2 regions of the Sutcliffiella sp. NC1 genome follow, and region 2 is predicted to be linked to the other one. Evidence: riboswitches for the same ligand, from Rfam matches in the RefSeq annotation. Region 2 holds a riboswitch; the other holds the start of a gene.
What was found. Region 2 has a riboswitch for S-adenosylmethionine ahead of O1A01_RS22255 (iron-containing alcohol dehydrogenase family protein). Riboswitches for the same ligand answer to the same signal wherever they lie in the genome.
Positions count from the first base shown of each region.

Region 1: another riboswitch for S-adenosylmethionine. It lies ahead of O1A01_RS24740 (LLM class flavin-dependent oxidoreductase); the one in region 2 lies ahead of O1A01_RS22255 (iron-containing alcohol dehydrogenase family protein).

Region 1 covers NZ_CP115153.1:4,811,016-4,827,829, forward strand. Annotated here, with positions in the region: gene O1A01_RS24730 (DUF1002 domain-containing protein) at 484-1,383, shown strand; gene O1A01_RS24735 (ATP-grasp domain-containing protein) at 1,502-2,440, opposite strand; gene O1A01_RS24740 (LLM class flavin-dependent oxidoreductase) at 2,455-3,486, opposite strand; SAM riboswitch class I at 3,546-3,644, opposite strand; gene O1A01_RS24745 (hypothetical protein) at 3,887-4,360, opposite strand; gene O1A01_RS24750 (PRK06851 family protein) at 4,627-5,721, opposite strand; gene O1A01_RS24755 (DNA topoisomerase III) at 5,819-8,005, opposite strand; gene O1A01_RS24760 (ABC-F family ATP-binding cassette domain-containing protein) at 8,167-9,723, shown strand; gene O1A01_RS24765 (TraX family protein) at 9,894-10,712, opposite strand; gene O1A01_RS24770 (hypothetical protein) at 10,827-11,102, opposite strand; gene O1A01_RS24775 (hypothetical protein) at 11,148-11,336, opposite strand; gene O1A01_RS24780 (NAD(P)/FAD-dependent oxidoreductase) at 11,506-12,411, opposite strand; gene O1A01_RS24785 (peptidoglycan-binding protein) at 12,711-13,661, shown strand; gene O1A01_RS24790 (RNA polymerase sigma factor) at 13,777-14,319, shown strand; gene O1A01_RS24795 (hypothetical protein) at 14,300-15,058, shown strand; gene O1A01_RS24800 (tetratricopeptide repeat protein) at 15,449-16,814, opposite strand, start outside.
Region 2 covers NZ_CP115153.1:4,270,517-4,287,330, forward strand. Annotated here, with positions in the region: gene O1A01_RS22195 (leucine-rich repeat domain-containing protein) at 1-409, opposite strand, end outside; gene O1A01_RS22200 (LCP family glycopolymer transferase) at 687-1,622, shown strand; gene mbcS (acyl-CoA synthetase MbcS) at 1,670-3,247, opposite strand; gene O1A01_RS22210 (DUF5317 domain-containing protein) at 3,432-4,007, shown strand; gene O1A01_RS22215 (bifunctional diguanylate cyclase/phosphohydrolase) at 4,192-6,006, shown strand; gene O1A01_RS22220 (VanZ family protein) at 6,024-6,488, opposite strand; gene O1A01_RS22225 (AEC family transporter) at 6,648-7,571, shown strand; gene O1A01_RS22230 (ATP-grasp domain-containing protein) at 7,589-8,374, shown strand; gene O1A01_RS22235 (alpha-hydroxy-acid oxidizing protein) at 8,411-9,481, opposite strand; gene O1A01_RS22240 (methionine ABC transporter permease) at 9,494-10,168, opposite strand; gene O1A01_RS22245 (methionine ABC transporter ATP-binding protein) at 10,137-11,180, opposite strand; gene O1A01_RS22250 (MetQ/NlpA family ABC transporter substrate-binding protein) at 11,473-12,282, opposite strand; gene O1A01_RS22255 (iron-containing alcohol dehydrogenase family protein) at 12,288-13,370, opposite strand; SAM riboswitch class I at 13,456-13,562, opposite strand; gene O1A01_RS22260 (short-chain fatty acid transporter) at 13,700-15,016, opposite strand; gene rarD (EamA family transporter RarD) at 15,131-16,051, opposite strand; gene O1A01_RS22270 (TAXI family TRAP transporter solute-binding subunit) at 16,437-16,814, shown strand, end outside.

The sequences.
Region 1 (16,814 bases), 540 kb from region 2:
AACCTTATAGTAGTTCAAAAATAAGCCCCCTATTTTCATTCCTCATGGTGCAAATTTCACTTCCATAGGTGTCTATCTTATTAATAGATTGGTTGTGTAAAGTTAAGTCCGTTCCTCTCCATTACTTGAACTCGCTTTTTGCGTGGATTTCTACATATTTGATCACTGCTGAAGGCATAATTGACGCTCTCCGCGAGTTTTTTGACGCACTTGATAAGTTTATTGACGCACCTCTCACGCTTTATAACCTATGGCAAATAGATGCTAAGTGATAATAAAGTTAGCTCATCCTCCTTCTCTTTACGCCTGATTGATCCAATATACTTGTTCTAAACGTATTACTCCATTAATACATATATAAAAGCTTGTCCCGAATTAGATTAGTTCGCCTCCGGAAAGACATACAGCCGGAAGCGTGGTAGAATAGGAACAAGCAACTTTGCGTTGTATTTTTGAATATGAACAATAAAGGAGAACAAAACGATGATTAAAAGGTTATCAAAAATGTTCCTCATCCTAGTATTAGCATTCACGACTTTTACATCTATTGGCTTTGCAGCAGGAGAAGATGATACAGAAGTAATTAATGAAAAATTAGGTTTTCCTATAGTTGTATATGGTGGATCCTTAACAGACACACAAAAAGAAGAAGTAAAACGATTGTTAGGAGTTACAAACCCTGACCTTGTTGATCACATTACAGTAACTGGCGACGATTTAAAAACATATTTGAATGGTAATCCAAACTCCCGTATGTTTTCTTCAGCGAAAATTACGTTAAAGGAACAAGGAGTAGGGTTAACAGTCGATATTATTACTCCCGATAATATTACAGAAGTAACGAGAGAAATGTATGCGAACGCACTTTTAACTGCAGGTGTTGAAGATGCGGTTGTAGAAGTAGCCTCTCCCGTAAAAGTAACGGGTCATTCTGCCTTAGTCGGAATTTATAAAGCATACGATGCAAAAGGTGCGGAGCTTGATAAAGATCGAATGGAAGTTGCGAATGAAGAGTTAAGCATCGCAACGAAGTTAGCAGAAGAAGTAGATAAAGAAAAAGTAAGTGAGTTATTAACAGAGATTAAAAAACAAATTGCAGAACAAAATCCGGTAACTCGTGAAGAAGTAGAAAAAATTGTAGAAGACCAGTTAAGCCGTTTAAACATTGAATTAAGCCCGGAAGACCGCCAACTATTAATTGACCTGTTTGAAAAAATGCGGTCGTTGAATATTAATTTTGATAACGTGCGTAATCAATTAGAAGATATTACGAAAGATATTAAAGACCGAATTGATAGTGTTATGGGCGATAGTGGATTTTGGCAAGGTGTGAAAGACTTTTTCCGGGACCTATTCCAATCAATTGCGAATTTATTTAAGTAAGAGAACTGACTTACATTCTATCCTAGAGATATAAAAAAATTAGACCGTTTCACTGCGGTATGTTTCCGCGGGAAATATAGAAAGAGCTGTTCCGTTATGAGGAGCAGCCCTTTTCGTATTAAACTTGAACTTTTAGTTGTTTGCCAAGAAACTTTGCAAGCTCGAGCATTCCGTATTTGCCTGCTTTTTGCTCTGCATCGCTATTGTAATTTGTATTTGTGTTTATGTCATATGTGTAAATTTCTCCGTCACTATTGCGGATAAATTCAATTCCTGCAACATTGATATTGTTACTTTTTAAAACCGCTTCATACTTTTCGATAATCGGATCATGGAAGTCTTCAATAATTTGAAATTTCGGCTTCTCTTCTACTTCTTCCCCAACCGGACAAAATAAGTCCCCAATTTGACATGCATCTGCCGGGCAAAGCTCGAATCCTTCTGACGTGTCTACTTTCACGGCATATAGGAACTTTCCACCAACAAACTCACAACGAGTAATGTACGATTCTGGTGATTTTATATATTGTTGTATTAACGTAATTCCATCAACTGGCTCTTCAAATGCCGGGCTATTTACGTATGCCTCTAAACTTTCAATAGAATTAAACAGCTGTACACCAAGTCCTTTTCCCGCCCGGTTATGTTTCGTAATAAACGATTCATGCCCCAATTTTTTGGCCGCTTCTACAATTTGTTTTCTTCCAACGGCCGCAATCGTTGTTGGTGTACGAACTCCATGCTTTTCTAACTCCGAATATTGGACTACTTTACTTAATTCTAATTGTAGCGCTCTGCTTCCATTAAATACTGTCCGGCCATGATGCTCTAACCAAGTTAATACAGCGCTCGTTAATTCTGGCGCAAATCGGTGATCTCTCGTGTGAGACGACGCACTCATTCGATTATAAAAAACACCCTCTGGTGGCACTTCATTTAAAGGGACAGTCCCCTCATCTAAATGCCACTCTTCATATGGTAATTGGAGCTCTTCCAATCTTTTCGTTAAATGTACAGTCCATTCTTTATTTTCGTGAATGATATAGATCTTCTCCATCGTAAAATTCCTCCTTAACCTTTGTTGACTAACGGTATAACTTGTTGTGCAAATCGTTCCATCTCTTCTAGTTGAGGAGAAAATTGCAGTAATAATAAGTCTACCCCAGCTGCCTCGTATGCTTTTATTTTTTCCGCAATTTGCTCAGGTGTGCCTATTAAATTTGGTCTTAATCCTCTATTGGAAACAGAATAATCCTGTAACTTCACTTGCTGTTCAAGCTGTGATTTGCCCGTAAAATCTTTATACCCTGCGTATGCACTCGATTCTTTCACATTCGTAATTCTATTTAATTCTGCTTGTGCTTCTTCTTCTGTATCTCGGCATATGACATATGCTGCCATTCCAAACGATTGTAAAGGCTCTTTCTTTAACGCTTCTCTTCTAGCCTTCATATCTTCTATTTTAACTTGCACTTCTTCAACCGTTCCGCCGTGCATGACATAAGCATCACAATTTGAAGAGATTACTTGTTTCCCTTTCTCACTTTCCCCACCTGCATAAAGAATAGGGTTCGGACGTTGGACTGGCTTTGGAAACAGTTTTGTATTAGAGAGTTCATAAAATTTTCCTTTATAACTAAAAGAATCTTCTGTCCAAAGACCTTTTAAAACATCTAAAAATTCTTGCGTACGATCATAACGATCATCATGTTCCGTAAATACTCCGCCATACTGCTTCGCTTCTTCTTCCCACCAAGCTGAAACGACGTTAAGTGTAAAACGGCCATTGCTAATGTGATCAATATTAGCAGCCATTTTTGCCGCGACTGCTGGATTATGAAAGCCAGGACGGATAGCGGTCATAATTTCTATTTTCTCCGTTACTGAAGCTAATGCTGCTGCAGTAGACCAAGCTTCTAAACTATCACTTTCAGGACCTTTTATATCATTTAAATACAATTCTGCGATTAATGTTGTATCATATCCCCATTTTTCTGCCTTTTGTATTACTTCTTTTGCATAATTAAATGTAGGCGGCATTTTTTCATCTTCAACATTTCGTAGCCAACCGCCAAAAATAGGTAACCAAAAACCAAATTTCATCTCTTTTCCCCCTATAAAAAAAGCTTCTTCGATAAGAAGAAGGCAGCAGTTAGCTTTTCTCCTTATCTTCCAAGGTATATACCTTGCTGGATTTAGCACCTTTTTATAAAGGTTGCCGGGTTTCAAAGGGCCAGTCCCTCCACCACTCTTGATAAAGAATTTTATTCAATTTATGGTAATCCTACCACAAAACTTGGTGTTTAGTAAACTAAAAAGGTAAAGTATTTGCAATAATCTTTTATTAGAATAGTATTACAAGAACAAAACCAGAGGCGGCTCACTGGCCCGACAAGCATTTGTCAGGAGTTACACTCAATCTTTCTTATGTTAATGTTATGTTTTCCATAACCACTTAATATAAAAAAAGAGCGCTACTTCACAGTAACACTCTTCTAATTATTTATTGAACTTCTTTTTCAAAATTCGGCTCTAATAATCCTGCCTCTATATATGGAGTAGCAATTTGCTTGTGGAATGCAGCTAGTTTTTCTTCTGCATTTTCACCATCTACACGCTCTTCAAAATATTGCGCAAAAAGTTCTATCGCTTCTTCCACATCTGTACGGTATTGTTCCGTTAGCTCCGTTGAAACTTCCATTGCACGAAGCTCGTTTGCAATTTTGTTCGCTGCAGCTTTTGCTTCTTCTTCGCCTTCACCTGTTTGCTCGTAATTAGTAATTGCGCTCAAATGAGGACGTACCATTTCGATTAACTCCATTTGTATGTTCATTAAAACTTTTTGGTCTTGTTTTTCATCATGTTCAGGAGCTGCTAATTGCTCTTGTGCTCCCTCGCTAGCGTTATTGCTGTTTGCTCCACATGCTGTTAAAAATGATAATGTAACGAAAATAAGTAAGATTGTCCACTTTTTCATTATGACGTCTCCCTTTGCTGTTAATATACGTGTGTAGTGTACACTTTTTTCTAGTTTTCGTATATATAAAACGTCATATACGTAATTTTTAAAATTTATATATTTTTGAAATAATAAATAGAGGTTGAGACATAACTATTTTCATCATAGTAAAAGAACAAGAAATATACTGGGAAAAACTCGCTCCGGAAATATACTTCGCTAATTCTGCGATAGTTCGTTTTTTATTATGACTAATTTAGTTTTGTCTCAGCCTCTTCATTACATTAATGCTTCACTAGTTTTTCCATTTGTTCATGTATCCATTCTGTTTTCTCATCTATCACTTTATAATCCATCGCATTTACATAAATTGCTTCTAGCTTCAAATGCCATTCCTTCGCTTCTGCTAAATGCGATATTGCTTCTTTCATTTTTTCACTATATTGTTTACTCACTTTTTCTATTTCTTTCTCGTATCTTTCATCCGTACCTTCACGAATCGTTAAATCGTACATATCTAAAATTTCATCCCCGTCGCGACTTGGGAAATATTCATGTGGAGCTGTACTATCAAAAATTGCAAATCCTAGTTCTCTGACGACAACCATATCTAAACTATGAGGGTCAAAGCCACAATGATATACTTCAACGTCATAACCTGTTTTTTCGCAATGTTTAACTAGCTTTTTTAATAGAGTAGATTTTCCAGACCCTGGACGACCTTTTATAAAATAACGCTTTTTTAATCCTTCCGTTATATTTGGAACGAAGTCTACCGCACCGACCGGAGTTGCTGCACCGAGAAATCGGTGTTTAACGTCCGCTTGTTTTGTTAACGTATTTCCATCAAAAAGCTTTTCAATTAGCTCATCGGCTAATTTATTTGCTCGTTCGAAACTCATATTATGAATAAAATAACGTTCCCACTCATCATGGATTTTAAGCGCTTTGTTAAACGTTGCATACGCCGTCTCAAACGCTTGCTTTTTTTGATGGGCAAGTTCTAAAATTTCAATTTTACGGTGAGCTAGTTTTTTCGAATCCCATGCTTCTCCTAAATTTATATATTCCTCAATTGCACCTGGAGCTGTCGGTTCAATAACGTGAGGTGCCGTTCCGTCCACAATACCGACACCGATGCTTCGAATAATTAGCCCGTCGACAGACCCTGTATCAGACGAACAATGTAAATATTCTATATCAAACCCGGCCTCGTTCCAACGTTGACCTAATTTTTTTATCATTGTTGACTTCCCAATTCCCGGACCACCTTTTAAAATGAATACACGGTCCAAACCTTCTAAATTTGATTCATATAAACTGTAAAATCCTCTTGCTGTATTTCCACCGGCATAGTAATTTAATATGTTTCCTGCCAAAAAAAACACCCCTTACGAATGTTAGGTTTTTTAACTACTACTTTCTTCTCCTAACATATGCGAAGGGGCTAAAATAGGTGAATACCTAGATTTTTCCTTATTTATCTAACTTCAGTTTTTTCAATGCATCTGCTAATGCTGTATTTAATGGCTCTTCTTTATTATTTTGTTTCATATATTTATGAACATCACGCTTCGTTGCTTTTTGGTTATTACTGTTTTTACGCTTTTGTTGGAACGTCGAAAGCTTCTCACGGTGCCCACAAACGCAAGCGAAAATTTGCCCTTCTCCTTCACCACGAAGCTCTAGTTTTTTGCGACATTTAGGACAACGCGCGTTTGTTAATCGTGCAACATTCTTTTTATGCCCGCATTCACGATCTTGACAGACGAGCATTTTTCCGCGCTTGCCGTTGACTTCCAATAAAAGTTTACCGCAATCTGGACATTTCGTTCCGGTTACGTTGTCATGTTTAAATTTCTGTGTGCTGTTTTTCACTTCATGAACAATTTCTTTCGCATAATCGCGCATGTCATTAATAAACGCTTTTTGAGGCAATTTCCCTTTCGCAATGCTGGAAAGCTTTTGTTCCCACTCGGCAGTTAGTGCTGGTGTTTTTAGCTCTTTAGGAACTAAATCTAGTAACTGCTTCCCTTTAGACGTAATATGAATTTCTTGCCCTTTTTTCTCAATAAGAAAACTATTAAATAGTTTTTCGATAATATCCGCTCTTGTCGCAACAGTACCAATTCCACCTGTTTCGCCTAACGTTTTCTTCACGTCTTGACTAGCCTCATCCATAAATTTCGCTGGGTTTTCCATCGCAGCAAGCAATGTTCCTTCATTAAATCGACTTGGCGGTTTCGTTTCACCACTCGTTTTATTAACCTTTTGAATCGTTAACGTATCACCCTCGTTCATGGAAGGTAGTAATTGATCTTTCACATCTGATGCTTCGGAGTCTTCATCTACTACATTTCCGAATACATCTTTCCAACCGTTTGAAAGCACTATTTTACCTTTAGCTGTGAAGGAATGATTAGCAACCTCTGCCTCCAATGTCGTTTGTTCGTACTCAAATGGAGGTAGGAGTACTGCTAAAAATCGTTTGACAACAAGGTCGTATATTTTTCGTTCTTTATCAGACAGTTTTGCTAAAAATACTGTTTCCTCTGTCGGGATAATCGCATGGTGGTCCGATACTTTTTCATCATTAACAAACGATTTGTTCGTACGGATTGGATTTTTTAAAATTCTTTGGGCGATTGGTGTGTATGGTTTTACACTAACTGCTTCAACACGTTCTTTTAATGTCTCAACAATATCAGAAGAAAGATAGCGGGAATCTGTTCTAGGATATGTTAACACTTTATGTTGTTCATATAATTTTTGCATAATAGACAACGTTTCTTTAGCTGAGTATCCGAATATTCTATTCGCATCTCGTTGTAGCTCTGTTAAGTCATATAATCCAGGAGCAAAGCTTTTTTTCTTCGTCTTTTGAACGTTTTTTATATTTACGGTCTTTCCTTTTATGGAATTTGCAATCTGTTCTGCTTTCTCTTTTTCGAATGTTCTCGTTTGGTTAGATTCTTTCCATGTAAAAACGAGTCCGTTGTTCGTGACAACTTGTACACCGTAGTATGCTTTTGGTTGGAAGGAACGAATCTCTTCCTCACGTTTTGCAATCATTGCGATCGTTGGCGTCTGTACTCGCCCGGCAGATAGTTGTGCATTATATTTTGTCGTAAGCGCTCTTGTCGCGTTCATTCCGACAATCCAATCGGCCTCTGCTCTAGCAACCGCTGAATGGTACAAGTTCTCATACTCTTTTCCATTGCGAAGCTTTTGAAATCCTTCTCTAATGGCACGGTCTGTTACGGAGGATATCCATAAACGTTTGATTGGTTTGTTTACTTTTGCTTTTTCAATAATCCAGCGGGCAACAAGTTCTCCTTCACGCCCGGCATCTGTTGCGATAATAATTTCAGAAACATCTTTACGAACTAATTGTGATTTTACTGCATTGAATTGTTTCCCTGTCTTTTTTATGACAACGAGCTTTAAACGTTCAGGTAACATCGGGAGATCTTCTAGCTTCCACGTTTTATATTTATCATCATAGCTTTCTGGATCCGCATGTGTAACAAGATGGCCAAGCGCCCACGTTACAATATAATCTTTTCCTTCTAAAAAGCCATTTCCTTTTTTATCGCATTTTAATACTCTTGCTATATCTCTACCAACAGAAGGCTTTTCTGCTAGCACTAATTTTTTTGTCATACACGTTCCTCAGCTTTCCTTTTTGTCCTATTCATTATCTTGGCATATTCTTTGCGTTCATGCAATGAATGAGGGAATTTCACTAGTAATTGGCATAGCGTTCTTCCCAATATTTTAGTATTATTATGTTTATGAGCCTATTAATAAAGGATGGAATATAAATGAGTTTATTAACGATAGATAATTTAAGTCATACATTTGGGGATCGTACCCTCTTCAAAAACGTTTCTTTCCGCCTGCTACCTGGCGATCATATTGGGTTAGTAGGAGCAAATGGTGTAGGGAAATCTACACTAATGAACATTATTACTGGAGAAATTGTCCATGATGCTGGACTTGTGGAGTGGACACCTAATACACATTACGGTTATTTAGATCAACATACTGTATTAACACCCGGGAAATCAATGCGTGACGTGCTTCGTGATGCCTTTTTACCACTGTTCGAAAAAGAAAAAGAATTGAACGAAATTACCGAAAAAATGGCTACAGCTACTCCAGATGAGTTAGAAGTGTTGCTCGAGAAAATGGGAGAAATTCAAGATCATTTAGACGCTGGTGGCTTTTATAATTTAGATATTAAAATTGAAGAAACAGCGCGTGGATTAGGTTTAGATGCAATTGGACTAGATCGTGACGTTGCAGCTTTAAGTGGTGGACAGCGTACAAAGGTATTACTTGCGAAACTATTATTAGAACAACCAAAAGTTCTTTTACTAGACGAGCCGACGAACTATTTAGACGTAGAACATATTCGTTGGTTAGCACAATATTTAAAAGAATATCCGTATGCATTTCTTTTAATTTCGCATGATACAGAATTTATGAACGGTGTTGTTGATGTTATTTTCCATTTAGAGTTTTCGAAATTAACACGATACACAGCAACATACGAAAAGTTTCTAGAGCTGGCTGAAATTAATAAAAATCAGCATATTAATGCGTACGAAAAGCAACGTGAATTTATTAAAAAGCAAGAAGATTTCATTGCGAAAAATAAAGCACGTTATTCCACTACGGGACGTGCTAAAAGTAGGCAAAAGCAGTTAGACCGAATGGAACGAATTGATCGCCCAGAAACTGCAATGAAGCCTACTTTCGAATTTAAAGAAAGTCGAGCAAGCTCTCGATACGTATTTGAAGGAATTGATTTAGAAGTTGGTTATTCTGAACCACTATTTCCTAAAATGAATGTGACAATTGAACGTGGAGACCGCATAGCCGTTGTAGGATCTAACGGAGTAGGGAAATCTACACTATTGAAAACTATTTTAGGTAAGATAGAACCATTAAGCGGCAAACGAATGATAGGAGATTTTGTTTTTCCATCTTACTTTGAACAAGAAATGAAAGCTGGAAACATTACACCTATTGATGATGTATGGGCAGCATTTCCTTCGATGGATCAACACCAAGTCCGCGCAGCACTTGCTCGTTGCGGCTTGAAAAATGAACATATATCTCGTCCATTAAATCAATTAAGTGGTGGAGAACAAGCAAAAGTACGCTTATGTAAACTAATGATGCATGAGAGCAACTGGCTCGTATTTGATGAACCGACAAACCATTTAGATGTTGTTGCGAAGGAAGAATTAAAACGTGCGATAAAAGCTTATAAAGGAACTGTTTTACTCGTTTCCCATGAGCCTAGCTTTTATGAAGACTGGGTAACAAAAGTATGGAACGTAGAAGAATGGGCTGAACAAGCTACAAAATAGTTCCCTCTCGGTGTATAAATTAAATTATTAGGAGATCGGTTATTCATTAGAATACACTTTATTGATTAACCACAATCTCCTTCTATATAAGTCAGTAATGGTGTCGGACTTTGGAAATTCCAAAGCTTAAGAATAATTTCATTGACATAGAAATATAAAGAAGAAGTATACTATCTTATGTAAAAGCCTATGAAATAAAGTAAAACAATGTGTACAGGATAGAATATGTAAAAAAGATATTTTAATCCCCTCCCTTTTTTACCGTTATAAAGTAGGAAAAGAGGCAAAGCAAAAATCTTCATCCATTGGTAGTCCGCAAATGGAAATAAAAGAGAAACAAAGCCTGGTAATGTCATTGGGTTCAACTTTTGATTAACTAAAAGAATAACAATACAGAACATAGTATATCCACTTGCCATTTTAAACTTATTTGCGTTCAAATAGTAGAACAATACTCCTAGAAAAACAGTGAGTATCCCACCCTCCATAAGTAAAACGTTTCCGAATATAGTTCCAAGAAAAAAATAATTTGGCTTCACATCACTTGGAACAAATATTTCGAATCCTTCTACAAGGAGAAAAAATATAACACTAGAAATGATTTGCCAAACAAAAAGTATAACGATATATTTTAGCTTTTTGTTTTCTAATAAAGATAAAAGCAATACGATGAAGAATAATGGGGCAAAGAAGTTATTGAGGATGTAATAATTATTAATTTCTATTAATCCTCTAAATGACTTGTAATAAACACTATAATTGATAATTATGTTTAATAAAGCCATACCAACAGTAAATATGTATAACCTGGTAAGGTACTTTATTTTATTTGAAGTATGTTTGAAACCGATAACGACACAAAAAATAAAAATAGGAGCTGCAATTCTACCTATCCATCGAAACCATTCTGGTGTATCAGGGATAAAAAGACCACAATGATCGATAAACATCGAAATTAAAGCGATTATTTTCAATTTAGTAGTAGTCATATTTAGCCCCCTCACTATTTTGAATATCATAAAATAAAATGCTAGAGTATGTTATTACTTAGCATTTTCTTTATTATTCATACTATGGCGATAGTTTTTTAATGGTAAAGTTTATTAATATTCCACATATCCTGAGAAATTACTTGGCGCATAAAACAGTAAATAGTAATCTGCTGAATGATCCAGTCCACTCGGATAACCATATCTAGTATAACCTGGGGTTACGTAATAAGTTGTTACAAGACTATCGTACCAGAAACCTTTTTTGTAAAGTTCCACTTTTAATTGGGTCGAATGGGAGTTGCTCATCTGTATTTTATAAGAGCTAGATCCTGTAAAAAGCTTATTTGTATATAAATTAGATCTAGCTGCTTGACCACTGAAAGTCAATCGACCATCTTTGAAGACATCATGGGATGTAGTAGGTGGATACTCTCAAAATGTTGAGAATTCCCCTTCTTTTTCCTCTTGGGTTAGCGGTGGTTCTGTAGAAACTCCACTATTTTCTGTTGTAGGACCCAAGTTCTCATCATTCTTTACTTCATAAGATGTCTCTGCTGAAACAATGTTAACAAAACTAATTAGCAATAGAACTGCTATCGATAGAATTGACAATCTTTTCATTCTACTCATCCTCCTATTAAATTATGATTCTATTCAAGGGTATCAAAGTTTCATTAAAATAATTTAAATGTTTTGTAAATTCTTTCAAAAACAAGAAAAGCAAGGTCAGCTAATGTAATTTTATAAGTTGTTTTTTACCACACCAAACGTTAAAGATCTTTGGGACTTTTTATGTATCTGTTCCTTTTTCCATTAATGTTTTATGTATCCATATTGCCGCCTGTGAACCTTCCCCCATTGCGATCGTTACTTGCTCTGAATGTGCCACAACGTCTCCTGCTGCCCAAACATTTTTAATATTTGTCATTTTCGTCCTTGGATCTGTAATAATATGTTTATTTTCTAACATTTCCACTTCTAGCTGTTTCGCTAAGTCTGACTTTACTTTATTTCCACCGTAAGCAATAAAGCCTCGTTCTCCCTTTATTTCTTCACCATTTGTTAATTGAACTCCTTGAAACTTTTCTTCCTTTGCTAAAACTTCAGCAATTCGTTCGTTTACGGTAACAATATTTTTTTCATCAAGTTGGCTTTGAAGGTTTTTATCTATCTCCTTCTCACTATCATTCACATATAAAATATCGTTTGACCAATACGTTAATGTTAAAGCCATATTAGCTCCTACATCTCCCGCACCGAGGACGATTGTTTTTTTTCCTTTAATTTCGTACCCATCACAATCAGGACAAACGTACACAGTGTGTCCTAAACATGGATAAATAGAGGCAAACGGAGGGATGTTATCCTTTAATCCAGTGGCTAAAAGAATCGTTTTTCCTTCATATTTCGTCCCATCTAATAAACTAACAGCGAATTTACGGTTAACTTTTTTCATTTCTACTACTTTATCGTTAAGAAACTGGACGCCTAATCTTTTCGCCTGTTCAGTGCCAATCTTTCGTAGTTCTATACCGCTAATTCCGTTTGGCCACCCTAAAATATTATGATAACTGTGGCAAATGGAGGACCGTCCGTTATAATCATCTATGACAAGCACTTGATGGTCATAGCGTCCCAGTTGTATTGCTCCTTGTAATCCCGCAATCCCTCCACCGATAATAATGCAATCAAACATTCATGACCACTCCTTCCATATTTTATTGTTTGATTTATTGGAGTTTTTATGAAAAACATGGAGTGAATTTCTACTAGCAATAAAAAATTCCCCTTTGATATGGGCTGCATAATCCGAATGCTTACTTAACAACCCTGTTTATAGAAAAAGTGAAATGGACCACATATTAGAGTCTAGCTAATTTTTGTGGTGCCTTCTAAATAAAATATATTTTCGAAATATACATACTATTATAAAGTATGTTTACAATTTTATATAAATGGTATATTACGGATTGGTAAAAAAAGGGGGTTATTAGGTTGAATAGAAAAAAATTATGTATTTATTTATTAATTATCCTTGTAGTATTTTCTAGTGCAGGAGGAAAGATGGTTAATGCCCATAATCACTATGATTTCAGAAATTTATCAACATGGCAAACTGTTGGGTACAATTATTCTACAAGCGGTGGTTTTGTTGGTGCTGTACAATCAATGTTGTGGGCTTCTAATCTGAGAGATATGGTAGGATCAGTAGATCAATCATATGGACCAAAAACAAACAGCGCTATAAAAGAGTTTCAACGTAGAAATGGACTTAGTGTTGATGGAAATGTCGGGCCAGCTACTTGGGGAAAGTTTGAAGAAAGGACATATAATGTAGATACTAGAACAAGGAGATATCGTGGTGGTAGCGCTCATTACCAGGTATCATTTAAATGGTCTTCTACTGGCACAGGAACTCAGTATAGTTACTATTTAGAACAATATAATAATCCTGGAAATGTACATTATTCAGGGAGGTTGTGGACAGATGACTCATCAAGAGTATCAACTCTTAGCGCTCTAAAAGAGGACGAGAAAGTTTCAAAAATGGAACTAGAAGAGGTAAAAGATGATGTGAATATTCCACTAAATATAGATGAAGATATCGATTATATTTTAGGGAATCCTCTAATTGATATAGAGGAAAGAGAGGGTGGATTTGCGATTGTAAGCTGGTATGATACTATAGAGGGAGAATCAACCATGGTATCACAGAGTATTAATGAATATGGAAAAGTTAACAGTTTAATGGATGAAATTGAAAATGTATGGTATAAAAACAAAAAAGTTAAGAAATTGAACATTGCTGGGCATGAGGCAATTGTTGAACAAACAGAACACGAAAATGATACATTGCATATTGTAACAAATGATAATGTTTATACAGTAGCAGGAATTAAGGAAGCAGAATTAATAGAAATTTCTAGATATATAGAACTTAAATAATTGTTATAAAAAGAGAAGCTTAATAGTTTCTCTTTTTTTTATTAAATAAATTATAAACTGCAACGGAAAACTAGGTTGTTCGTCTATATATATAGTTAGTAAAAAGGAGGATAATATGTTAAGTGATAAAGAAAAAAAAGATAAAGTTGAAGAATGGTATTCTCAGCATAGTGATGATATTTTCAAATATATTGGTTTAATGCTAAATGATTATCATAAGGCAGAAGATCTCACCCAAGAAACATTTGTAAAATCTTTTATTTATTTTGAGCAGTTTCAATATAATTCATCAGTTAAAACATGGCTTTTTATGATTGCTAGAAACACAACAATAGATTACCTCAGAAAAAATAAAAAATATAAAATTATAGCTGCATTATTATCCAAAAATTTAGAGTCGGATGTTATAAATACTGCTGAAGAGATAATTGAGCTAAAGGAAGATGTCTCTTATTTATATACTTCAATAAAAAATCTTAAACCAGCATATAGAGAGGTTATAATTTTAAGAAAAATAAAAGGATTTTCAACAAAGGAAACCTCAGAAATACTAGGTTGGACCGAAAGTAAAGTTAAATCTACTTTATTTAGATCTATAAAAAAACTAGAGCAAGAATTAAATAAGGGAGGGTATGTTTATGAACAAAAATTTTCATGAGGAAAATAATATCCTTAACACTCAACTTAATAAGATAAAAAATAATATTACTTGGAAAGAGAGTAGGAAAAATTTCACTAAAAGAAAGACAATAATATTGATAGAGAACCAAATCAAGAAATCTAATAGAAAAAAAGCTGCATCTCCCTACCTTGGAGCCACTCTTGGATTTCTAGTTATTTTTATATTAATATCTTCCAGTACATTTCTTTTTGATAAAAATCAATTTGGTAAAGAGAATGAAAGTACAAGTGAAACAACGTCATTAGGAGATACTGAGGGTAGTAAAAGTGAGGAATATAGTAATCAACTTAAAACAAAGAATTTATTAGTTAAAACCTTTTATGATAAAATTAATATCCCTCTTAATTTGTCAGAAACTCTAGAGTTTATTAAGGATGATGAACCATACATAAATGTTTCCAATCATTATAATGGATTTGATGTAAGCGTAGAATTTAGAACAGATAATGGTCCCTTTGTAATTTCCCAAAGTACCATAGATCCAGAGTATCCTCCTATTAACGAGGAGGACATTTTAAAAGAAATGAGTGATGTAAATGGGGCGCATAACCTTAAAACCTATCGATATGAAGATAGAACTATTATTGAAGTAATTAATAATACTAGCGACAATTCAATGATCAAAATTATAGCTGGATATAATCTATATACTATTATTGGGAACTTTACCTCCGAGGAATTGGTGGGAATTTCTGATCTATTAAACTTAAAATAATATACAAGTGAAAGAAATAATCTGTTGTTAAATAGTGTGTTTATGACATTGATCTTTATGAAAAGATGTAGTTTAATTGATATAATGTTTTATATTTTCACATATGAGCCCGATTATCGTAGATAGAAGTCCTACGGGTGGAATTCACACACGATACATGTGTCTTCCTCTCATTGGGCTTTATTTGTTAGATGCTCGCTAGCCTTTGGAAGAAACGGATTCCTTCCTCGGTGGAAATCAAGGTTCTAGAAGTAGACTAACAAGTACCGAAGATGTAATTATTTGCCACTTATCGTCTCTTAGGAATTCTCACTTTGGACAATGTTTTTAGTAAGCATAGAAAAATAAAAAAAGTCCCAAAAGTCAATTGCTACTTCTGGGACTCTTTTTTTATTTTGGTGCAGACTGGATAGATGGTTCTACGTCTACTGTTGCCTTTACCATGAATTCATATTGTAGGAGGCGAGCTTCTAAAAGCTTAACAGGATCTTCGTATTTTTCTGGATTGGCTTTCAGCTCATTCCATTCTTCCTTAATAAACGTAATTTCCGTTTCTGTCTCACGGACATTCTCTTTTAATATTTCAACTGATTCTTCGAAAAAGCTTGCCGTGTCTGCTTTTAATGCCTTTTCAAACAAATCAAATTCTAAAAAGATACTCGAAACGATTTGCTCGGTAACTTCTTCATATTTCTCTTGTTCTACATACTTTTTGTACTGTTTATATAGAAAACTTTGATTTTGAGGTAATACTTTTAAAAACTTCCCAGCACTCTTTAATAATAACTGTGCAGGATTTGTGCGGTAAAAAATATTATACTCCTCGATTTCTGTTCGATTTAATAATCGTTTTATATCTCTGCGCCAATCTTCTACTATATGAAAATTAGATGGGAAGGAAAGCTTCTCCTCTTCATAAAAGCCGTTAAGACTTTCCGCCATTTCTTGTAAATATTGCTGGCTATCCTTTAAATCTGATTCTGTTTCATCTAACCACGTTAAAATGGACTCGCGTAACTCAAAAATAAACTGTTCATTAAAATACGCTTGAATATGCTCATTCATATGTTTATTTAATTGTACATGTAGTGTACCAAAGTCGCTATCCTCTTTAATGAGGTCTGCTGTTGATTGTAAAAGGGAAGGTACTTTTCTCCTTAAATCTGCCTTTAATTGCTGCTTTACCGTTTGGTACGTATTAGCAAAATGAACTACTTTATCAGATTTCCAATCCTCTACATTTTGCTGTAATGCTTTTAACTTATCACACATCATTTCATGGAATTCTAGTGATGATTGTAATCCATCTTCTAAAGTAACTCGATAGTTTAGACCGTCCGTGAACATCTCTCTAATGAGACGGAGTAGGTTTGTAGCTCTTCTTCCTTCAAACTGCTTTTCCTTTGCAAAGAAGTTTTTGAATAAAAATTGGTGTAGCTCCTCCGAACGATCTTCCCCATTAGTTGAATAATAAAACAAGTTAGAGTCTGGGAAAAAGTCTTGAATACTATTTTCCAGTTCGTCTGCCTGCCTCTTTATTAAATCTTTGTCAGCTAAAGGGCTGCGGAGAATAAAATGAACAGGTACATCTGGTACTTGTTCCCTAAGCTGAATAATGCCCGCTAATTCAATATCAGAAAATGGCGTATCTGGATTTAAAATGTAAATAACACCATCCGATAACGATACAACGGTTGAGTCTTCCATGTTTGAAGCTAATAACGCATAGTTGTATGACTGTAAAAAGGAAGATGGC
Region 2 (16,814 bases):
CATAAACCGTGTCAACATACAAAAAATCACCCTCAATGAACTCTATCTCGTCATCAAGATTAATTTCTTCGCGAATTGCTTTTTTTTCTTCATCAACAGGTTGTTCTACTACTTCATTTTCTTCCGCTTCTTCTGGAATTTCTTCTTCTGTTGCTTCAGATGAATCTACTTCCTCTGTAATTTTTTCTTCTTCTGTAACTACATCTTCAACTGCTTCCTCAACTATCTCTTCTTCTGATGTACTCTCTTCAGATGCTTCCGTATTAAACGGCTCGTCAGTGTTTACTGTCTCTTCTTTCAGTTGAATTTCTTCCTCGGGCTGAACAGGTTCTTCAGCAAAAGTGGAAATTGGACTTAGTAGAGAGATTAGTAACGTTAAAATTACTAAAATAGAAAAGCCCTTTCTCATTTCCCATCCTCCTAAAATTATTATCAAACAAGATGATTATATATCGTATTACTATTTTTTGGAATATAGTAAACTTTCGAATAACAACAATATTTTTCGACATAAATTTTTGTGTAAAGATGATGTAATTTGTTTGGAAGAAACCTAATAAAAGCAGAAATCTATTAAACATTACATAAGCTTGTGCAAAATTAAAAATTTACAATATATTCGATGTACATTCCTGTCGAAAAATCGTATAATTCAAAGTAGAATATACAGATAAAGGAAGAAACTAATGATAAAAAAACTAAAAAGCTTAAAAAAGTGGCAGAAATATACTTTCTTAATAATCGGTGTTTTATTTTTAGGTGTTGGAAGTATGGTAGGTTATGCATTTTATAATGTGAATAAAACATTAAGTACGATGCATCAACCGATTGAGAGAGAGTATTCAGATAAACGTCCTGAAAAAGTAAACTTTATAGAACAAGATCCAATTTCTATTCTCTTAATTGGAGTAGATTCTAGAAACGGCAATTTAGAGAGAGGCCTCTCAGACACCTTAATGGTTATAACGGTAAATCCAGACGACAAATCGATGAAAATGGTAAGTATTCCACGAGATACAAGAACGGAAATAGTCGGTAAAGGTTTTGAGGATAAAATAAATCATGCCCATTCGTTCGGTGGAGTGGAAATGGCTATTCCTACTGTCGAAAACTTTTTAGATATACCGATTGATTATTACGTAAAGATCAATATGGAAGGCTTTAAAGATTTAGTAGATGCTGTAGGAGGAGTAGAAGTCAACAATAGTTTTGCCTTTTCTACCGGCGGAATGGACTTTCCAGAAGGGAAGATTTCTTTAAACGGTAAAGAAGCATTAGCGTTTTCTCGAATGAGGAAGCAAGACCCTCGTGGTGATTTCGGACGAACAGATCGACAAAAGCAAATAGTTCAAGCTGTTATTAAAAAAGGCGCGTCATTCTCTGGCATAACAAACTTAGACTCTATTTTAAATGCTATTGGCCAAAATGTTAAAACAGATATAGCATCAACAGAGATGCTAGATATTCAAAAAAATTATAAAGAGGCAATAAATGACCTTGAAGTTCTTCAAATAACCGGAACTGGAACGACGATTAGCCGTATCTACTATTTACAAGTTCCTGAAGAAGAACGTTTACGCATTTCTACTATTTTAAAAGAACATTTAAAATTAAATGAGTAATAGGAAAAGCAGGGAATCTCACAATTGTGAAGCCCTGCTTTTTTCTTTTATACGCTAGTCATTTCTTTTTGCCTTAACTCAATTCTTCTAATTTTTCCAGACGTTGTTTTCGGTAGATCCTCTACAAATTCGATTTTTCTCGGATATTTATAAGGTGCCGTCAATTGTTTTACATGCTCTTGTAATGTTGGGATTAACTGCGGATCATTAGAATCAATTTCATTTTGTAATACGATGAACGCCTTTACGACTGCACCACGTACTTCATCAGGACTAGCTACAACTGCACATTCGCGAACGTACGGATGTTTTACTAAAGCATCTTCTACTTCAAACGGGCCAATCGTATAACCGGAGCTAATAATAATATCGTCTCCTCTACCTTCAAACCAAAAATAACCGTCCTCATCTTTTTTCGCTTTGTCCCCAGTTATATAGTATTCTCCTCTAAACTGACGAGAAGTTCGCTCTGGATCTTTATAATACCTTTTAAATAACGCCGGTGTACTAACGTGAACAGCAATATCTCCTACTACTCCTGGATCACACACTTCACCTTCATCATTAATAACTTCTACTACATTACCTGGCGTCGGTTTTCCCATTGAACCAGGTTTTATTTCCATTCCTTTTAACACACCAAGCAATAACGTATTTTCTGTTTGTCCGTAGCCGTCACGCACTTCAACATGAAAGTGACGTTTGAACGTATCAATTACTTCCCGATTTAATGGCTCTCCAGCAGAGACGGCACTATGTAATGCTTTTAATGAATAATCATTTAAGTTTTCCACTTTCGCCATTAAGCGATATTCTGTCGGTGTACAACATAATACATTTATTTGGTATTGATCTAACAACTGTAAATATTTATTCGGTTCAAACTTACCATTATATACGAACCCTGTTGCCCCAGATCCTAAAGTAGAAAGAAAAGGACTCCAAATCCATTTTTGCCATCCAGGTCCAGCAGTTGCCCAAACAACATCATTTTCCTCAATAGCTAGCCAATGTGGTGCAGCAGTCCTTAAATGTGCAAACGCCCAACCATGTGTGTGGACAACCCCTTTCGGATTTCCAGTTGTACCTGACGTATACGATAAAAATGCAATATCGTCTCTTAAAGTTTCCGCTGTTGCTAGGTGAGTCGATTGTAATGCCATTTCTTCTTCAAGTTGAATCCAGTCGTCTTTTTGATTTCCTACGACAAAACGGTGAACATCTTTTATACTTCCTACTTTCTCTAACTCTTCCACGTAAGGATAATAGGAAACGACTGCCTTTACATCACCGTGCTCAATTCGATAGGCAAAATCTTTTGCACGTAGCATTTCTGAACACGGAATGACGACCAATCCTGCCTTCAACGCTCCTAAATACACTTCGTATGCTTCCACAAGTCTAGGAACGACTACTAGGACAACATCACCTTTTTCAAGGCCTTTATTTAAAAAAACATTTCCAATCTTATTCGCACTATCTACTAATCTCTCATATGTAATTGTCTTACTCTCACCTGTTTCATTTTCCCAAATTAAGGCTACTTTCTTTTTGTCTGAAGTAAACTTTTGTACTTCTGAAACTAAATTATACTGTTCTGGAGCAATCAAATCTTCTCTTTTCATTGGACACACTCCTCTTTAAAATTAACCTCTTTTAATTGTACTAAAAATTAAGAATTATTTGAATGAGTGTTTATGTCCAATTTATTGCAAATATTGTCTAGTTTTGTAGGAATATATGTTATAAATGTAATTTATTTATGATATTATTCTTATAGTAAACACCAATCAACTCGGAGGAAAGAAAATGGTTTATGACGGTATATTGGTTGGAATAATAGTTGCCCTTCTTAGAGGGGGAAACTTCAGTAAATTTGCAGAGTTAAAGTTTAAGTATGCTCTAATTTTCCCTATTTTATTAATAGTGCAAATTACTATATTTGCTATCCAAAACAAATTTGAATTAGTAGGAAATTATAGCAACATTACTTTTATGTTAATCTACGTAATTGGTATTTACCTATTATGGCTTAATAGAGAACATAGAGGTTTTAATTTAATTTTAGTTGGAGTAGTTTTAAATTTCATAGTTATGGCAGTAAACGGGGGAAGAATGCCTGTTTCAATAGAAGCAAGTCAAATGCTTGATCCATATTTCGTTGAAGCTTTAACAAATAGCTTATATGGAAAACATGAGGCAATAACAGAAGCTACTAGACTAGCATTTCTTGGTGATATTATCCCATTGCAAGCTCCGTATCCTAAAGAACAGGTTATCAGTATTGGAGACGTTATAATGAATATTGGTGTTTTCATTTTTATTCAATATGTAATGGTTGAAAGTCGAAAAAATGCAAATAAAGTTTCTAGTTCTACAAATTAAATACAATTAAATATTTGAAGGAGGTGACAAACATGAGCGCAAAAACTAAAAACACTATTATCAACCTAGTAGTTTTAGGATCATTAATTGTTGCACTAACTTCAGGTTATAAGTTAGTCTAATAATGGTGGGAGGAGTAATACTATATATTGCTTCTCCTAATATTTTTGAAAGTGGTATGCATATGAAATTTTTACAGAAATTATATATTTTTACTATATGTATTATTGGTATACCTTTAGCTATTTATCATCTGTCCCCCCTTAATGTGACGATACAGGGATGGGTTCTTATATATATATTAACTGGCTCAATTTTACTACTGAATTTCTTTATTATATTTTTACCTCCTAAAGGTAATGCTCTGTCAATGGACAGTTCCATTTATCTCGCTTGTATTTTCCTTTTTGGTCTCGATATTACATTACTCGTACTTTTACTAAGTAGCCTTTTAGGTTTTTTTATTAGAAAAACTGCATGGTGGAAGCACCTTTTTAACTTTTCAATTTATACTATTATGATTGTTGGTTCTTATTATTCATATATACTGTTCAATGGCACTCAAGATGGAACAAATTTCACAAACCTATTGCCTTACTTTGTTGCACTTACAGTTTACTTCTCATTAAATGTCATCATGATTAGTGCATACTTTTTCATCCTTGAGCCAAAAGATGCAGTACAACTAATTAGGAATCTCTCTAAAAAAGGAATTATTAAAGAATCTATAGTCAGCTACGTGAGTACACTATTATTAGCTCTAGTTTTAACTATTCTATTAGAGGCAAACAGTTATTTTGGACTTTTTCTTTTCATTTCCCTAGTTGTATCACTATCCTTTGCCTTTACTAAATTCTTTACCCTTTATAAAGAAGTAGAAGAAAAAGCAAATAAAGACTTTTTAACTGACTTGTTTAACCATGGTTATTTTAAACTACAACTAGATGAACATATTAAACAAATGGAATCGTACGAAGCATTTTCTGTTGCAATTTTAGATATTGATGATTTCAAAAAATATAATGATTTGAATGGTCACTTGCAAGGTGATGAGTTATTAAAGTATTTTGGTTCTTATTTAAAAGAAAAAACGGAACCATTCGGATATTTACCGGCAAGGTATGGTGGAGAAGAATTTACCATTTTAATGCCTAAAACAGATAAGCGGGCAGCTTCGGCATTCTTAAATAAAATACGAAAAGAACTGAACGACACACATTTTAACGGTAGTGACGATCTCCCTCTTCAATGTTTATCTTTCTCAGCGGGAATCGCCCAATATGAAGAAGATACGTATAATTCAGCTGAACTATTAAATAAAGCAGATAAAGCAATGTATTATGCAAAAGCTCAAGGGAAAAACACTGTTCAAATATACGAAGAAAATTCTCATTTATATAACGAAGAGCATTTTCTACTTAAAGAAATAGATGCTCTCGAGCAACAACTTTCCATCTTTTTATCAAAAGATATGTACACATACCAACATAGTAAACGTGTCTTCACTTACGCAGTTGAAATGGCCAATCGCCTTCCATTAACGAGTGAAGAACGCCGCGAGCTCATACTTGGTGCTCTTATCCATGATATCGGGAAGCTAGAAATACCGCGTGACATTATTAATAAAAAAGGGAAACTTGATGCCCGTGAATGGGACTTAATGAAAAAGCACGTTACGTGGGGGAAAGAAATTATGGCCTCGACGAAAAAGTATGATGACCTCATTCCGCTAGTAGAGCTGCACCATGAACGGTTCGACGGAAAAGGATATCCTTACGGGCTAGCTGGTGAAAAAATCCCTAAACTAGCACGGATACTTTGTGTTATTGATTCTTTTGACGCAATGACAACGGAAAGACCGTATCAACGAACAAAAACATTCCAAGAAGGAATAGATGAGTTGAATCGTTGTGCTGGTGAACAATTTGATCCAGTCTTCGTAAAGCCATTTATTCGAATGATCCAAGAAAAATATCCTGAGAAGGTTAATAATAATTAAACAAGACAAGGCACTTTCTACGAACGAGAAAGTGCCTTGTTTCGATTATATAGTTTAGACAAACAATAATAAATGACAATGCCTATGAACGCTCCAGCACTATCAATAAGCACATCCCTAACCTCTCCACTTCTACCTGGTACGAAAAGTTGATGTACCTCGTCTGAAATTGCGTAAACGACTGATAGTAAAAGGGCAAAAGTCCCCCCCTTCATTCCAACAACTCCACTACGCCTAAAAGCATGTAACGAAAGAACACCTAAAATAAAATAAGTAAAAAAGTGAGCATTTTTACGGATAAACGTATGGAAAAATTCCTTATCAATACTAACAACAGGGACTACTGTTTCAATTGTTTCAATAATCGGCTCCACAATCCCTCCACTTAAACTGGAAGATTGTTCAGCAGGCTGAGCCGAGAAGGAGAAAATAAGTACCATCCATGCGACTACTAAGAGCCACGGTATAATTAAGCGTTGCATAAACTAAGCTCTCTTTCTATTTATCATTACCTATTATTATAGTAAAAAACAGGAAAATAGTCATTAACATTCGGTAGTCGTTGCCACGGTTAATTTAACGCGGTAAAATAAGTGTATGTTCATTAGACTTACGAAATAAAACCAAAGTGAGGCCGCAATATGACTGCTTTATTATTTATTTTAAAAGATATTATTCTACCGATTTTTATAATTATGGCGATTGGGTATATCCTACAAAAAAAGTTTAAGCTTGATTTGTCCACTCTAGCAAAACTGAATATTTATTTCGTTGTGCCAGCATTTATTTTTGTAAAACTATATGAATCCTCGTTTACGTTCCAGCTTTTTGTTAATGTGCTTTCATTTTTCATTTTACTTGTCGTTTTGCTGTATATCATTGCTTCTATCACTGCTAAAATAATGAAAATGGACAATAAGAAAAAAACAACTTTCGCTAACTCGACGATGTTTTTTAATTCAGGTAACTACGGAGTACCTGTAAATGATTTAGTTTTTAAAAGCGACCCGTATGCAATGTCCATCCAAGTAATTATGTTAACATTGCAAAATATATTTGTGTTTTCATATGGTATTTTTTCGTTAAAATCAGCAGATGTAGGAAAGCTGAAAGCAGCTCTTGGCTATTTTAAAATGCCTGTTCTTTATGCCATGTTGTCTGGCGTTCTATTAAACTATTGGAATGTACCGATACCGGACTTTATATGGGTACCTGCTCACTATATCGCGGACGCAATGGTCGCTTTAGCACTACTAACTTTAGGTGCTCAAGTCGCAAACTTAAAAAAAATTGCGATTTCTTCATTTGTGCTAGTTAGTGGTGGAATCCGTTTAATTATTGGGCCAACTCTTGCACTCGCTATTATCTATTTATTCAACGTTGACGGTATCACGGCTCAATCATTACTAATCGCAAGCTCTATGCCTACAGCTGTGAATAGCGCTGTCATAGCACAAGAATACAACAGTCATCCTGAATTAGCAGCGCAAACTGTACTATTTTCAACAATATGTAGCTCTCTTTCAGTAGCGTTCGTCATTTATTTAGGAAGTGTTTTATTTTAATATATTGGGAAGAAGTGATGATAATAATGATATCTTTTATTAACGAGGCCGCTACTAATAGAGGTTGGGAGATAGAAAAACTACTAACTACACACCCATACTTGACCAAGTATAGTAAAGGGGACATATTTTTTTATTCAGATGGAATTGTAAACATCCCAATTAATAGCCAAAGCGAGATTATTGCAAATAATAAAGTCATTACAACGACTATATTAGAAAATGAAAATATACCATGTATCCCAACTAAGGAAATTAATGTAGCTAACAAAGATTCTCTATATGAAGATTTTCAACATTTCTCATTTAACAACTCTAATACTGTAGTGATCAAGCCTATTAATGGACAGAAAAGTGAAGGGGTTTATTCCTTTAATAGGTTTGAAGAATTATTAAAAGAAATTAATAAACTACCTAAAGGTAGACCATATTGTATATCCACTTATTATCCTCATAAGTATGAAATACGGTTAATTTTGTTCAAAAAAGAGGTGCAATTCTATTATATGAAACCAAATAATGAACAAAATATATTACGCCCTTTGGTTACGAAGGAAATTTCAATAGAAAAAGACAAAATTGAACATTTAATGTGTATCTCTCGTAAAGCAGCTAGCGTTTTAGGTTATGATTATGTTTCTATCGATTTTCTAGTTGGCGAAGAAAACGAGAAAATAATTGAAGTTAATTTAAAGCCAAATTTGTATGCCTTTATAAGACAATTCCCTTCAAATCATAAGAAATGTGTAACTTTATATGAAAAAATATTTGATTATAAGGAAGCACTTTTATTAACAAAATAAAGACCTGCTTTCCTTTTTAAGGTAACAGGTCTTTTTTTAGATTAAACTCTTCGTTACTTTTAAATCTTGTATAAAGTTTTGCAGAACTTGTGAAACACCTTCTTGCCCCGCCGCTGCTAAGCCGTACACGAACGGTCGACCGAGACATACTGCATCGGCACCGAGAGTTAACGCTTTTACCGCGTCTGCACCGGATCGGATTCCGCTATCTAGTAATACCGGTATTTTATTTTGAATTTCTTCGACAATTGCGGGTAACGCCTCAATGGAAGAAATAGCTCCGTCTAATTGTCGACCACCGTGATTAGAGACAACAATGCCATCCACACCATAGTTAAGCGCCTGTTTCGCGTCTTCAGGATGTAGTATTCCTTTAATAATGATTGGCAATGATGTATATTCACGTATAAAGCGAATATCGTCCCAAGTTAATTTCGGTTCTAGCACAAGTTTAATCATTTCTTCCGCTGCTGCCGTACTGTCTTCCTGTGGCGAACGCTTTAAACGTTGTAGAAAAACAGGATCTGAAAAATAGTTACCTGCCCCTTTGCCAACTTTTAGTGGAGAATACCCATTAGTTAAGTCTTTTTCTCGCCATCCTAATAATGGAGTATCTACTGTCACAACAATTGCACTGTATCCTGCTTTTTCAGCGCGGTGAAGAAAGCTTGCTGTTATTTCCCAATCGCCACTCCAATACAATTGGAACCATTTTATCGTGTCTGGTAGCTCTGCCGCTATCTCTTCCAAAGAATATGTCGTGACCGTACTAGCAATGAATGGAACCTTTAGTGCGTTAGCTGCACGTGCTGTTGCGAGTTCCCCATCCCTATGTGCAATTCCTTGCATGCCAACTGGTGCTATCATAAACGGATACGGTAATGTTTCTCCTAAAATATTCGTTTTCAAACAAACGTTTGAAACATCTTTTAAATATCGTGGAATGAGCTTTATTTTTCGAAAGTCCTCTTCATTACTTCGCAGCGTTTCTTCTCTGCCTGCTCCAGATTGAATGTACGTAAAAGCATTATGATCGATATTTTCTTTTGCGAGTTTTTCCCATTCTTCAAATTGAACAACGCGACTTACATCTACTGTTTTTTCCAAAAGGACCATCTCCTAATCTTTCTTAAGCTTCGCGGCGACAATATTTCCAGCCGATTGAATAATGATAACGAGAATGATTAGAAGGAAGACGGTTACATACATAACGTCCAACTGGTAGCGTAAATGCCCGAAACGATAAGCTAGGTCTCCTAATCCCCCTGCTCCTACTAAACCAGCCATTGCCGTTGCACCAATTAAACCAATTGTTGCAATTGTTAAACCGAGGACAATGGAGGAACGCGCTTCACGAATCATCACATTCCAAATGATGTGGCGAGTTTTAATTCCCATCGCTTCGTACGCTTCGACTACTCCTTTATCCACTTCTAAAAGTGAATTTTCTATTAGTCTCGCGATGTACGGTGCTGTATAAACAACAAGCGGTACGATTACACCACGCACTCCCATCGAAGTACCCGCGATTAGTTTCGTAAAAGGTAAAATAAAGAAGAGTAATATAATGAAAGGAATAGAACGTGTAATATTAATACTAATATTTAAAAAACCGTACACATATTTATTTTCTAAGCTTTTACCTGGACGTGTAAGAACGAGGAATACACCTAGCGGAATACCAATTGCTGCTGAGATAGACAAAGAAATTCCCAGCATTTGAAACGTTTGAATAATCGCTTCCCAAATCGTATCTCCCCACTCATGAAGGAATTCGCTTACTGTTGACGTCATAGTTTACCTCTCCTTCCACTTGTACTCCTTCTTCCAATAAATAATCAATTGCCTTTTTCACTTCGGGCTCTTCACCATTTAAATGAACGAGTAAGCTACCAAACGGTTGCCCTTTTAAATGAGTGATATGACCAGATAAAATATTAGGGAACACTTCAAACTTTTTACTTACATACGCTAAAGCCGGTTCCTTTGACGTGTTTCCGATAAATTTTAAAGAAACAATTTTGCCTTGGTCTTTTAGAGAATCGATAATATCCTCTGATACATCGTGATTAAAGATTGAATTAACGAACTTTTTTGTTGTATAGTGTTGAGGCGCAGTGAACACATCGAGCGTCATACCTTGCTCCACAACTTCTCCATTTTCCATAACCGCAACTCGATCACATATTTTTTGAATAACATGCATTTCGTGCGTGATAAGGAGAATCGTTATTCCAAGTTCCTTATTAATTTTTAATAAGAGCTCTAAAATCGCTTCTGTCGTATCAGGGTCTAGCGCACTTGTTGCTTCGTCACTTAACAGAACAGAAGGCTCAAACGCTAAAGCTCTTGCAATCGCGACTCTTTGCTTTTGACCACCGGATAGCTGTGCTGGATAGGCGTCCTTCCTCTCCATAAGACCAACGATCGTTAAATATTTTTCAACTCGTTCTTTTATTTCATTTTTAGGTACACCTGTTAGTTTTAATGGAATTGCGATATTTTCATAAACTGTCGCCGTTTTTAATAAATTGAAACCTTGAAAAATCATTCCGATTTTTCTGCGTGCATCTAACAGTTGCTTCGCTGAGAGGCTCGTTAATTCCTCTCCATCCACTTTGACAGTTCCGCTTGTTGGCTCCTCTAGTAAGTTAACACAGCGGATTAGCGTACTTTTTCCTGCTCCACTATAGCCAATAACTCCAAAGATTTCCCCTTTTCGTACGTTTAACGATACGTTTTTCAACGCTTCGACTTTTCCCTTTTTCGATACAAATGTTTTCGTTATGTTGGATAGTTCTATCATAAATATCCTTCCTCCCTATTTATTATAGGAGAGAGCCGCATTTTTAGTTTGCGGCTCTGTTTCTATCTTGCGGTTTCCCGTTGTTATTTGCGGTAACTGCAGTTTTATTTGCTATAATCGTTTTTTATTTGCGGTACCTGAATTTTATTTGCGATAACAGCTGCTTTATTTGCGGTACCCATGTTTTATTTGCGATAACAGCTGCTTTATTTGCGGTAATCAAACCTTATTTGCGATAGCCCGTTGTTTATTTGCGATAACCGCTCATTATCTGCATAGGCACGCTCGCTCCTTACCAAGATGGAATAACAGATCCACTAAACGTTTCTTCGATGAATTGTTTTACTTCATCGGAGTGGTACGCTTTTAGTAATTTTTCTAAAACAGGATCTTCTTTATTTTCACCACGAACAACTAGTAAGTTTACCCACGGTGAGTCACTACCTTCGATAAAGATGGAATCTTCTGTTGGAACATATCCGTGTTCAATTGCAAAGTTCGTATTAATTGCAGCTCCAGCTAGTTCGTCTAATTGTCTAGGAAGTTGAGATGCTTCTAATTCGATAAATTCAAAGTTCTTCGGGTTATCAACGATATCTTTTACTGTCGCTTGGTCACCAACTCCATCTTTTAACGTAATAAGACCAGCAGATTGGAATAGGATTAATGCGCGACCTCCGTTAGTCGGGTCATTCGGTAAGCCTAATTTTGCTCCCTCTTCTAGTTCATCAACAGACGCAAATTTTTCAGAATAAATACCCATTGGGAACGTTAATGTTGGTGCAATGTCGACTAGATCATAATTTCTTTCCTTCACAACGTTATCTAAAAACGGTTTCGTTTGGAAACTATTCACATCTAGTTCACCTTCTGCTAGAGCAGTATTTGGCATTACATATTCCGTAAACACTTTAATGTCAATTTCTAATCCGTCTTTTGCAGCTACTTCTTTCACTTTTTCCATTACTTGCTCATGTGGTCCTGCTGTTACTCCAATAACTAATTTATCTTCACTTAGTGCCCCTCCAGTATCCTTTCCTCCACATGCTGCTAAAAATGCTACTAATAATAAACTTACAATGGACAATAATATCTTTTTCATGTTCTTCACCTCGTAATTTTTTTGTATGCTTGTAATTTTTCTATTGCGGATATAATGTCCGCTTTTTTATACGAATCTTTCATATAATGAATAGATTCAGAGGGTAATAATGTTTTTTCGGCTATTAAATCAAGCTCTTCACTATTTTGTAACGTTAGTCCTAACGATTCTAATGAGGCAGGTAAACCTAGCTTCTCATATAGAGGGAGGAGCAGTTCGATTTCATCCCACTCTTTCTCTAATGCGAGTTGAACTAAAACACCGTAAGCAACTTTTTCTCCGTGAAGGAGAGAATGGCATGCACGTATATGTGTTAGTGCGTTATGAACAGAGTGTGCTGCAGCAACTCGACCGTAATAATCACCGTAACCGCCAACCATTCCACCTAATAATATGTTCGCTTCCACTACAGCTAGTAAATCATCCGTCACTTTTTGAGCTTCTACTGCTTCAATAGCAGGTAAACTTTTTTCTAACAAAAGGTCTTTACATAGCCTTGCTGCCTGTAATGCTATTTGTACCGATACAGGAAGTGGATCTAAACTATGTATTAACGACTTGGCTTCGTACCATTTTGCGAGCGTATCTCCAATACCTGCTTTTAGAAATTGGACAGGAGCCTCGCTAATAATTCGCGGTTCTACTAAAACGTAAAAAGTACTCTTTGAATAATATTCAAACCTTATAAACGAGCCTTCATCGTCATAAAGTACACTTAACGGTGTCCACGCTGCACAAGTAGCCGCTAACGTCGGAATGAGTATCACATCTTTCTTAACACTATCACCGACAGTTTTCGTTAAATCTAAAACTTTTCCTCCCCCAAGCCCGATTATGGCATCATATTGCTCTCGTTCGATTATACGATGATACCGCTGAACTTCAGATGGCGAACATTCCCCGTTGTACGTTTCAAAAGATACAGAAACAGTCGAGAAATTCGGTAAATAGTTTGAAGCTGCCTCCAGTGATTTTTCACCAGTAATACACAATACTTTTTGATATCCTTCATTCTGTAAAATTACCTCTAAGTCATCTAACACTCCAACTCTACATTGATAATTGTTAGGAGCACCTCTTACAATCATTCGCTTCCCTCCTTTTCATAAAGACCAAATAAAAATCCCCTCTTGTCAGAACAAGAGAGGATAAGTGAATATAACAATTCTTCCTCTCTCATCTTCCAAAACATTTCTGTTTTGCAGGAATTAGCACCTTTTCTATAAAAGAAAGGTTGCCGGGCGTCATCGGGCCAGTCCCTCTGCCACTCTGGATAAGAGTTTTTTGAATAAAGTTTATTATGAAATTATTTATTAGTATATGATGTTACATTTCGCGTGTCAATAAGAAAACTTCACTAATATAAAAGATTAAAATTTTAACGCAATAGTGTAGCGCTTACATTGCTTTAACACCGCTAATATACGAAAAATAATAAAATTGTCGTAACAATCCCTACCCAAATACTAAGGAGGATACAATATCCCATAATGTGACGAATATGCAATCCCACTACACTTAAGATCGGTAATGCCCAAAACGGTTGAATAAGATTTGTCCAAGCATCTCCCCAACCTACAGCCATGGCAGTCACGGCTGGATCAACACCTAATTGCATCCCTGCCGGAACTTGTAATGGACCTTGGAGTACCCATTGTCCACCACCGGATGGAGCCAGTATATTTACTAAGCCGGCTGTCCAATAGGAGAAGACAGAAAATGTTTGTTCGTTCGCAATGGATGCCATGCCGTTAATAATGGACTCCGCAATTCCAGAACTACCTAATACGGCGATAATACCTGCATAGAACGGAAATTGTAAAATGATTGGTGAAATCGCACCAGCCGCTTCCTTAAACGCTTTTGCGTACTGACCAAGCGAGCGATGAAGAAATAACCCTAATGATAAGAAGATTAGATTAATAATATTTAAATCTAAATCACGCCCACCTACAAACTCTATAACAATATAAATAATGCCAATAGCCCCAATGATCATACCAAGAATAGGGGTATTTTCTAAACGTAAAGCTGGGCTTGAACTATTCGTTTCATTTTCAGGAGTACGAGCATTTTTAAGAATAGGAGGATTGTATGAAATAATATCTTTTTTCGGTGCCATCAGGACGATGAATAGTGGAACAGTAATAAGAAGAGTTAGTAGTATAATAAAAGTACCTGGATGAAAAATCGTTTGCGAAGTAGGTATTACTCCCATAACACCTTCTAGAAAATGGCCTTCCGTTGCAACCGTTAACCCAATAGAACTTGAAAATCCTGCCGTATACAGTACAGTCGGTGTATATGCTGATGCTACTAACAGCGGAAAATGTGCTTTTTTATTCCTCTTTCCAACTTCTCTTGCAATAATCGCACCTACTACGACCGCTAATCCCCAGTTAATATAATAGGCAGCCGATGCTACTAAAAATGTTAGCACATACGCTTGATTTGCCGTTTTCGCCTTTGATGCTAGCGCTGTAAGTAAACGCTGAATAACAGGAACGGATGCTAACGCCATACCAGTCATTAATAAGAGAACCATTTGCATCGTAAAGGCTAGGTACGCCCAAAATCCATTTCCAAAAGAAGTGAATAGCGTCTTCGGTTCCGTTGGATTCATGAAAAAACCGATAAGCAGAACGAAGAGCGTCATCAATACAGCAATGACAAACGCATCTGGTAAATAACGCTCCACAAACTTTGAAAACTTATTAGCTATTCTGTTTAACATGTGAACACCCCCATATTTATAGTTGTTTCTGTACATAAATATGGAGCTTACACATATTTTAGAACGAGCTAAAAAGCCTCCAATGAAAACGGAGACTTTTCAATAAATATTCCTTTATCCTTGCAGTGTTTTCTTCACCGGCTGTACTTTAAACCATTTTGAAATCGATAATGTGTATAAGGTTAATGCTGCCCATATACAAATAAACGAGAATAGATGGACTCCAGTAAATGGTTCGTTAAACAAGAAAACACCTAATATAAGCGTAATGGTCGGAGCAATATATTGTAAAAGACCGACTAGCGATAACGGAATTCGTTTTGCCCCGCTTGCAAATAGTAGAAGTGGTACAGCTGTAGCGATACCTGCTACAATTAATAGTATGGTAGTTCCACCACTCGTACCGAACGCATCGCCCCAAGGCATAAACACCAAGAAAAGTAGTGCGAACGGTGTGATAAGTAATGTTTCAATTGCTAGCCCTACTAACGCACCTAATTGAACCATTTTCTTCAACAATCCGTAAATACCGAAGCTGAATGCTAATAAAAGTGCTAACCATGGGAATTCACCGAAATTGAACGCTAAATTTAGTACCCCTACTGCAGCAATAATAAAAGAGATCGTTTGTAGTGTTGATAGTTTTTCTTTTAATACAATTATACCTAGTAAAATACTAACGAGCGGATTAATGTAATAACCAAGACTCGCCTGTACTAACTGTTCACTAGCAACAGCCCAAATATACAATCCCCAATTGATGCTAATAAAAACAGAGGCAAAGCTGATCGCTACTAGTCGTTTCCGATTCGTCAACAGTGCCTTTAATTCTTCCCAAAAGCTAGTAAGTTTCCCCACTAGTAAAAGAATAATAAACATAAATACGAGCGACCAGACAACTCGATGGGCTAGCACCTCAGCCGCTGGAATTTCATCTACTAACTTCCAATATAATGGAAGAAAACCCCATAATACATACGATAGGGCGGCAAACAACATTCCGATCCCTTGTTCTCTATTAGAATTTGTGTTCATAAGAACAACCTCTTTTTCATTCATATTTGCTTATAATAGTTTAGGAGCTTTGAAACAAAAAAGCAACAGATTTGTTTCGTGTCTCGAGATAAAAACGCTTACTATTTATAAATAATATTTTTCTTTTTTGTCATATAAATTAAGAAGGTAAAAAAGCTATTCTAATTTTCATTATTATATGTATATTTATTCGTTACATTTTTCATGTGTATTGTCAGGAGTCCTAACAAGCTTCTTTTTATACATATTTATAAATTTAGTAGATTTAAAGTTATCCTTCTTAAATTTACAGAAAAATGAAACGAAAAATCATTGAAACAATTCTGCTATTCTGCTAAACTATTTTAGAATTATTATATTATTTTAGACAAGGGGGATAATAAACATGAAAAGAATTGCACTTCTATTTGTAAGCGTTTTACTAATTGGTACTGTGCTAGCTGCATGTGGGGGAAATGATAGCGGCGGTAACGCTAGTGAAGATGGATTAGATACGAACATTGTAACGATTGCAACTGGTGGATCTTCAGGTCCATATCATATTATTGGTACTACTTTAGCGAATGAGTACACAAATACGTTTGATGTGAACTCAAAACCTCAATCAACTGGTGCTTCTGTTGAAAACATTAACTTAATTAAAGAAGGTAAAGTAGAAATGGCCTTCGTTATGAGTGACGTATTAACAGACGCAGTAAATGGAACAGGAAGCTTCTCTGAACCTGTAACAGAAGTAGCGCAAATGGCTAGACTGTATCCGAAC